4 regions of the Pseudoalteromonas sp. APC 3495 genome follow, and region 3 is predicted to be linked to each of the others. Evidence: predicted binding sites of a transcription regulator. Region 3 holds the regulator's gene; each other region holds the start of a gene.
The links. Region 3 encodes sigma-54, which starts transcription at its own class of promoters, with help from an activator protein. Its sites were predicted from a motif close to GTTGGCACGNNNNTNGNNT; they were not measured.
Positions count from the first base shown of each region.

Region 1 (2,210 bases), on a different contig from region 3:
GAGTTACTTGCAACAGCAATTAGCTAACCTACCTGGTGTGGTTAAAAAGTCTAGCTAAACAATTAACCTTGTTTAGCAAATAAAGCCTGGCTTATGAGTCAGGTTTTTTTATGTTTGTTCGATTGTTAGTAACTAACTGTGTTGTTTTATAGTGAGGTTTGAGGAAATAAAAATACAGAGTGAAAAATCTGCTTAATCACTCTGTAAAGGGGAATAAAATAGGGGGGAGCTAAAGTAAATAATATTTTTAAATATTAGATTTATACTTATTCACCGCGCCTTTGCTTTTTTGTTTCTTTATAATTTCTATCGCTAGCTTTTGTTTTTCGCTATCAAATAGTGTTGAAAGCTGTGCCACAAATGCGATTAAAAACTCAAGCTCAGATTCAGAATAAAAACCGTCGTTATGCTTTAAAGATTCATTCATGTAACTGTCTAACCGGCTATGAATATTCAGTGCTTGCTCAATATCCCAATCCTGAGAGTCAGTAATCAAACTAACCAGCTCATTGCAGTAGTCTCTGGTCTTACTATCAGTAATTTGTGAGCTCGTAACCTGCTTTAAAGTCATTACAGTTGTGGTTCTCTTTGTTCGAATGGAATTGCTTCCCAGCCTGACTTAATCTCTTTAATTAAGGTAATTACTTCATCAATTTTATCAATGTTGTTTTCAAGGTTTGCAGTTAATAAGCAACGCTGGCAGTAATCGTACAAAGAGTCTAAGTTAGTTGATACTTCATTATTGTCTTCAAAATTTAACACTTGCTGCAACGCACCAAGTAGCACAATACAATCAGAGATTGCGTTGCCTTTTTTTTCTAACTCTTTACGTTCAATAAATCCTTTTGCAGCAGAGAGCTTGCCAACAATATTTACAAACACGAGTTTAACTTGGTCGTAGGGAGTCATCTCTTTAACGCTGCTAACTGTTATTTGACGGTATTTATTGATTGATGCATGAGCCATGGGTAATTCCTCAAATTTTAATTACTGTGTAGAACATTAAGCAAGTTTAGTTCCAACATAAGTTTGACTATTACTTATCGGCAAAAACAGTCACACCTTTAAGTAATAATAGCACTTTTTATGAGTTTCTTCTGTGTAGAGTCGCATCATCATCAGTGGCAAAACGTGTTAGATAATTCATCCTAAGTCGGTATGCCGTTATAAATAGTTAAAGAGTTATTAGTTATAAAGTATTAGCTTTGCGTGGCGGGTGTCTGTTTTTTGGCGTTAATGTCAAAAAATCGCCGCTATTGCTTGCATCCAAACCCAACTGGCTTACAATTTGATTAATAAAACAAATTAGTGAAATAAATGGCTCGCTAAAGATGATCTTAATTTTAGATAATAATAACAATCGCTCTATTGGATTATACGCATCGCTTACTTTTATTGGTGAGGCTGTACAGTTGCAAACAGAAGCTGACTTTGAACAGGCATGTAGCCACTATCAAAACAAAGAATGTATTGTGGTGTTAGGTGCTTTGCAGTCTTTAGATCACGAAAGTTTAATTAAACGATACCCAACATTTCCTTTTTTACTCATTGGTGAAACGCTTAAACCTTTGTTGAGTTTGGCTAATGTTGTGGGGTTGATATGTGAGCCATTTACTCATGAAATAACCACACAGCTGTTACACGACTGTCAGCAATATCAGCGCATGTTGCCGCATGAACATAAAAATAATAAAGAGAAAAGCACCTTTGATGGTCTTGTTGGTGAAACCAAAGCGGTAAAAGATTTACGCTTTTTAATTACGCAGGTTGCTAAAACCGATGCTAACGTACTTATTTTAGGTGAGTCGGGCACAGGTAAAGAAGTCGTTGCCCGTAACGTACATTTGCTTTCTAAACGTAATAAAGGCCCCTTTGTACCGGTAAACTGTGGCGCTATTCCTGCTGAGCTATTAGAAAGTGAACTATTTGGCCATGAAAAAGGCGCGTTTACCGGGGCTATTTCAGCACGAAAAGGCCGTTTTGAGTTAGCGCAAGGTGGTACGCTATTTTTAGATGAAATAGGGGATATGCCACTGCAAATGCAAGTTAAGTTACTGCGAGTGCTTCAAGAGCGTAGTTATGAGCGTGTTGGTGGTACCAAAGCGATTCAGGCTGATGTGCGTGTTATTGCTGCAACCCACCGTGATCTTGAAAACATGATAGAAAAAGGCTCGTTCCGAGAAGATTTATACTATCGTTTAAATGTTTTT
Region 1 is NZ_JASDDA010000017.1:25,900-28,109, forward strand. Features, by position in the region: gene fliD (flagellar filament capping protein FliD) at 1-58, shown strand, start outside; gene QL984_RS08960 (hypothetical protein) at 248-571, opposite strand; gene fliS (flagellar export chaperone FliS) at 571-966, opposite strand; gene QL984_RS08970 (sigma-54-dependent Fis family transcriptional regulator) at 1,332-2,210, shown strand, end outside.
Region 1: a site for sigma-54 is predicted at 1,005-1,023, ahead of fliS (flagellar export chaperone FliS). Genes of this name have one in related genera too.

Region 2 (2,210 bases), on a different contig from region 3:
TTGGTATTAAGGGCGGTGAAAAACTCGATGCCATGATAAGCGATAAAATAAGTCAGCAGTCAGCAAATAAAGAGGGTGACAATAATACTGATGCAAGCCAAGGTGAGTAAATAATTTAAAACCCCGAAGGTAAAAGCATTGGGAAATAGTTACTGACTATCAGCGCGTTTTTACAAAGTAAAACGCGCTTTTTATAATAAATAATATAAGGGTCTGTTGACCTTTGCGGATTAAAATTAGTTCAAACTAAGAGCTATTTAATCGCGACGCGAGGTTTGTTGCCTAGTGGGCTCGATAACTGCTCCTGCGTTATTCTACTGGCTTACATCCATGTAATAATAAGTAAAAACCGAGCAAAGCTTCCGCGTCCAGCTCACGCTCCTTACCACCATCCATGTAGCCAACAAAGAGTAAATGTCCCTGGGCAGAACCCTTGGCTAAATACCAAACAGACTACTGCAAATTCAACCTTGAAAGAACAACAGACCCAATTGATAATCTGAAGTAATTAAAGCCTTGCGCTAACTGCCTTAAAAGCATCTCAATTATAAAACTATATCGATAAGGTTTCTCATCTCAAAATAGATTACTTAATTAATCGAATTTGTGCTCAAGCTTGATGCAAGCCCTATATAGTAAGTGTCTGTGAGTAATAAAGGATTCAATGGTATAAGTAGCTGCAATGAGCGTCGCGATTGGTGCGTAAACAAAAAGGCTTTTAATCAAGCTATTTAAACTGGATTGGGATTATGTCTGTATTGAATTTATATTGTGAAGGCCATAAAAAGCGCCGCTTGTGTTGGAGAAGCAAGCAGCGCTGAGGGATAAGTTAAGTGTATTAGTTAAGAAAAAGTTGTATTAAATAACACTAATTTTGTTGCGAATTACTTTAACTCCATCCATATTTTCTAAAAATTTTTGTGCAAGAGCACGTTCAAAACCGTTATTAGCTTTGCCATTAAGTTCAACGTCGCCATTTTCGACCTGTACGTTCAAATTTTCTAATTCTAAATTTGGATTAGTACGTAACTCATGAGTAATAGATTGTTGTAAATTAGGTTGTGTGGCCACACTACTTACTACTGCTAAATGCGTTGCTGCACTAACTTTAAAAGCAGAGACTAATAAAAATAAACAACAAAACGAAATAAAACCGATAGTAAATTTAATGCGACTCATAACTATATCCTTAGTGTTTTTGAAAAAGCAGCGCCGATACTCGGCGTTTTAATACTCATACACTAGCTTGGGTTACAAGTTTCATTCCAAAATTAACCATTTGAAATAATTGGATATTTTATTAAGTGGTTATTCAGCTAAGTAGTTTTTACATATTACTCTGAATTGCTTACTCACTGTTTTTAAGCCACAAAAAAGCCGACAAACGTCGGCTCAATCAAATGTATTAAAGCTAAAGCTATTTTTTCTTTTTAGCTTTGGCTTTTTTCTTCGCTTTCATTTTTACTGGATCTTTACGCTTTTTGACTGGTGGCTTGGCTTCTTTATGCTTTGGCTCTAATCCTTTAAATACACGGCGTTTTAGCTTCTGTTCTATGTAACGTTCTACTTTGTAAAGGATTCCAATATCGTGCGCTTCAATGAGTGAAATCGCTATGCCTTTTTTACCCGCGCGGCCTGTACGGCCAATACGGTGTACGTAAACATCTGCAGTGCGAGGCATATCAAAGTTAATTACGTGGCTTATATCAGCTACATCAATACCACGCGCGGCTACATCGGTCGCGACTAAAATGCGGGTTTTGCCACTGTGGAAATTTTCCATCGCTTTCATGCGTTTATCTTGTGGCATTTCACCACGTAGCCACGCAGCTTTAACGCCGTTATTGGTTAGTTCACCAATAAGGGTTTCAAGGCGCTCACGAGTTTTTACAAACACAATCGCTTTACTAACATCAGGGCCGTTTAAGGTGTTAACTAATAGCTCAAGTTTATGGCGGTAGTCGTCGGCTAAATGAACCCATTGATGTATTTTAGCTTTTTCTTTGCGTGATGATTCGGCTTCAAGCAGAGCCGGGTCGTTTAAAATACGCTCTGCAAATAATTCTACGCTGTCACCTTCAAGAGTAGCTGAGAATAAAAAGCACTGACGACGGTTTTTAGCTTCATCACAAATGCGCAGCATTTCTTTACGAAAACCCATGTCGAGCATGCGGTCGGCTTCATCAAGAATGAGCATTTCTACGTTTTCT
Region 2 is NZ_JASDDA010000004.1:9,517-11,726, reverse strand. Features, by position in the region: gene QL984_RS02380 (mechanosensitive ion channel family protein) at 1-110, shown strand, start outside; gene QL984_RS02375 (BON domain-containing protein) at 859-1,179, opposite strand; gene srmB (ATP-dependent RNA helicase SrmB) at 1,418-2,210, opposite strand, start outside.
Region 2: a site for sigma-54 is predicted at 1,252-1,270, ahead of QL984_RS02375 (BON domain-containing protein). Genes of this name have one in related genera too.

Region 3 (2,210 bases):
TTTTCTCTTGCAGTTAATGCATTAAGAATATCTTGTTGTGTTAAATAGGGCAGCTTATTGTGAGCCAATTCACTGATAAATTCTAAAATTCTTTTTTTACTATTAAAAAGGACCGCAGCTTTACTGCAGTCCTGACAGATAAGTGAGCTTAGTTTCATAGTGTTAGTGTCGAGCAAGTTTCTCTTTGTGTTTAATTACTTGACGATCTAGCTTGTCAATGAGCGAGTCTATAGCGGCATACATATCTTGATGCTCAGTAGAGGCAAAAATCTCAGCGCCACTAACATGAACGGTTGCTTCAGCTTTTTGGTTTAGTTTTTCTACATCGAGAATAACGTGCACATTCGTTATGTGATCAGTGTGCCTCTGTAACTTCGAAAATTTACTATTTACGTAGTCTCTAAGCGAGTCGGTAATATCTACATGGCGACCAGTTAAATTCAGTTGCATAAACATTTTCCTCTTTGTTGTACGCCTTAAATCAAACTTTTACGTTGATTAGACGGGGGAATAGCTAGAGATTCGCGATATTTTGCAATGGTTCTCCTCGCTACTTTAATTCCTTGCTCTGCCAATATATCTGCAATTTTACTATCACTCAATGGTTTAGCTGAGTTTTCTGCAGCGATTAATTTTTTAATTAATGCACGTATTGCTGTTGATGAACATTCGCCACCATTTTCAGTACTTACATGGCTTGAAAAGAAATATTTAAGCTCAAAAATGCCACGTGGTGTATGCATGTATTTTTGCGTAGTAACACGCGATATAGTCGACTCGTGCATTTCCACCATTTCAGCCACATCGTTAAGCACCATAGGCTTCATAGCCTCAGGACCGTGTTCAAAAAAGGCCTGTTGCTGTTGCACAATACAGTTGGTTACTTTAAGTAGCGTGTCATTTCTACTTTCTAAGCTTTTTATAAACCATTTAGCCTCTTGTAAGTGCGAGCGAATAAACTGGCTATCACCACTTGATTTAACCGTACGCGACATAGCTGCATATTGGCTATTTACTCTGATCTTAGGCATGCTATCTGGGTTTAATTCAACTACCCAACGACCTTTAACTTTTTTAACCGACACATCAGGAATAACGTATTCAGACTCTTCTCTAACAATAGTGTCTGCCGGTTTTGGGCTGAGCGTATGAATCAACGTCATGATTTCTTTAAGCTCATCTTCTTTAAGCTTTGTTTTTTTCATCAACGTGCGATAGTCACGTGCAGCAAGTAAATCAATATGATCGGTTAAGATCATTTTTGTTTCGTTTAAAAAAGGTGTGTCTTTATCAAATTGATTTAGCTGAATACACAAGCACTCTTGTAAACTACGCGCGGCTATTCCCACTGGATCAAATAGTTGAATACGCTTTAGTACCGCTTCTATTTCGTCAAGTTCAACTTCATCTTCGCCGTCGTTTTCTTGGTTAAAGCTTTCTAATATTTCTTCACAGCTAAGGGTTAGAATCCCTGAGTCGTCCACAGCTTCTACAATTGCAATAGCTATCGCTTCATCGGTAGGACTAAACGGCGTCAGTTGAAGTTGCCACATTAAATACTCATGCAGCGTTTCAGTCGAAGAGCCTTGATAAATAGATTCATCTTCTGGCATTGGGCCCGATGAAGAGGCAGGCGCAGCGCTCATATATTCATCCCAAGTAACATCCATAGCCATATCATCGCTAATGGTGTCTTTGGTCATTGCTTCGCCGCTATCTTGCTCATCCTCGCTAGGTTTATCGTCAGCTGAGGCACTTAGCGTTAAGTCATCGTTATCGGCTTTTTGTTCGTTTTTACCTGCAGTGTCTTCGCTGTAATCGTGTTCTTCAACTTCAAGCAAGGGGTTGCTATCGAGCGCTTCTTGAATTTCTTGCTGGAGATCCAATGTACTGAGTTGCAATAAGCGAATTGCTTGTTGCAACTGTGGAGTCATTGTAAGTTGCTGGCCCATGCGCAGCTGTAATGATTGCCTCATTTATCTCTAACAATCCTTTTAAATTACGGTCTGTTGACCTTTACGGATTAAAATTTGTTCAAACTAGGGGCGGTTTAATTGCGGCGCGAGGTTTGTAACCTAGTGGGCTAAGTCAAAACCGAGCAAAGCTTCCGCGTCCTGCTCACGCTCCTTACCTACATCCATGTAGGCAACAAAGAGTAAATCGTCCCTAGGCAGAACCCGAAGGGCAGCGCCTGTTTGGCATTGATGCTG
Region 3 is NZ_JASDDA010000009.1:34,468-36,677, reverse strand. Features, by position in the region: gene ptsN (PTS IIA-like nitrogen regulatory protein PtsN) at 1-158, opposite strand, end outside; gene hpf (ribosome hibernation promoting factor) at 163-450, opposite strand; gene QL984_RS05570 (RNA polymerase factor sigma-54) at 477-1,976, opposite strand.

Region 4 (2,210 bases), on a different contig from region 3:
AAAGCAAGCCAAGACCAGCCTTTAGCTTCTTTTAGCCCATTAAAAGCCTTGCTTGGGCTGATAAAAATGTCGATACAAGCAGATAGCGCGTTAGATGACTTCATGATTATTCCTTTATGATTTTCTCAATAGTGAACTATATAGTTATCAGTCATATACTAAGGTAAAAGCGAGGTAAGTTGATTTATTAATTGTAACGGTTTGTTAACAAGGTGTGGCGTGATTAGATCTAGTTAAGTTATTTAAAACGAGAAAGGGCCTTTCGGCCCTTAGTGTTGCAGCAAGTAACACATTCTTTTTATAGGCTAAAGTCGACAGCGTAGGCTACATAAGCTTTAACATCTGAGCCGTCCATGTCGTTATCAGATAGGCCAAAGGTAAAACCATCTTTAGACACTGATACACCATAATCAATAATATTGTCATCACCGATGAAATCGCCTGAGTAATGCCCTATGTGTAGCGCCATTTCAGTGCCATTGCTACCAACAGCGAAGCTGTAATCGGCGTTTAAATACAGTGAATCACCAAAATCAGTACCATCACCACTGGCAGCAGATGTTGCAAGTACGGCTGCACCAAATGTAAAACCTTGCACACTAATGCTACCGTAAACTTCTGAAAAATCTGCATCGGCACCTGATGCCGCATCTGGGTAAGCGTAATAAATATAACCTACGTCATAACTTACGTTTTCATTAATAGCGCCGCCAAAACCGGCGTATAAGTCTAGTTCGTAGGTCATTTCATCGGCCCAAGACGCATTTGACGCCCACGTACCTGCATAAAATCCAGATTCATTAGCGTAATCAATACCGCCAGATACAGCTGCATCGCCCCCAGTTTGCTCTTGTCCGCGCCATAAGTAGTTAGAAGTAGCGGCTGCATTGGCTGTTACTTCGGCAAATGCAGTAGTTGATGTCATTCCTGTTAATGCCAATGCACCGATGAGTATTGTTTTTTGTAGTTTTAGCATGTTTCATTTCCCATTGTATGATTTTGCACGCCAAGGTTTTTTATTATAAACGACTACAACCTTTTGAACGGCGGCGTATTATTACGTTACTGCAGGGGGAATTGCACTGTATGTGCCAGCTTCCATTTATTTAATAAAAAATAAATTTTATATTATAAAACAAGGTGTTGAAGTTATGCGCAAAGACGCTTAGTGAAAAGTATGTAAGGAAAGAACACACTGCTGGTGCAAAAAAAAGCCTGGCTGCACCATTAGAGCGCTACCAGGCTATCTATATTAGGATCTATTGACCTTTGAAAATTTAACCTTGAAAGGTCTACAGACCCTAACGTTAAGCTAGTTTATTAAAGCTAATTGCGTTTGATATACGTTTTAACCAAAAATGGTACGCATAAGTGTAATTGTTTCGTTTACACTACGGCCTTTTTGTACTTCGCTAATAATAGAGTCACGTTTAGCACGAATATGTTCTGGGATATCATCAGCAGCAAGAGCGCGATCCACTAAAATCTCAGCAGATTCTTTACCTCGGCGTGGCGCTTTACTGCTGCTCGAAGTGCTACGTGTAGGTTTATTTAGTAGCTTAATGTAGTTAGAGTTATCTGCAGTATTCGTATCTGCATAATAAAAAAAGCAAGGTATTAGCGCTTTTATATCCACTAACTGAGTTTCTAGTTCATTACCTGCATTGGCCATTTTAAACCATGACATAGCGTGAATGCTTTGTACTACATCTTGCCAGTAACGCTCAAAGTCACGGTTATTTAATTTGGTGATACCAAGTGCGGAGCAAAGTGCATCTAAGCGACTGTTACTAATCGGTGTAAATACATCAGGGCGGCGCATTGCTAATAAACGGGTGGCAGGCGCCAGAGTTGGTTTTTCATCACTACCATTAAATGCACTCAAATAAGCAATTACAAATTGTTGGTAATTACCTAGCGCTACATCACCCTCAAGTGGAATGTTGCTGAGTGCATCGTCGAATGCACCTGGCAAATCAGCCAGCATCAGGTGAAAACCTTTGGCGCTTTTGGTAGAGGCAAACCATTCTACATCAAAGTTATAAGTACTCGGATCGAGTGATGCCATATGCTTACCGCTAAAAGCGAGTAAGTCTTCAGGGATCATATCTTTTAACGGCTTTTCACGCAGGCCTGAGATATAAGCAGTTAAACGTAATTGCTCATCAAGTGCCACCAGTTCTTTATGTTGTTCTACAAACATACTCACT
Region 4 is NZ_JASDDA010000018.1:11,849-14,058, reverse strand. Features, by position in the region: gene QL984_RS09295 (YIP1 family protein) at 1-104, opposite strand, end outside; gene QL984_RS09290 (TorF family putative porin) at 299-976, opposite strand; gene QL984_RS09285 (hypothetical protein) at 1,349-2,210, opposite strand, start outside.
Region 4: a site for sigma-54 is predicted at 1,078-1,096, ahead of QL984_RS09290 (TorF family putative porin). Genes of this name have one in related genera too.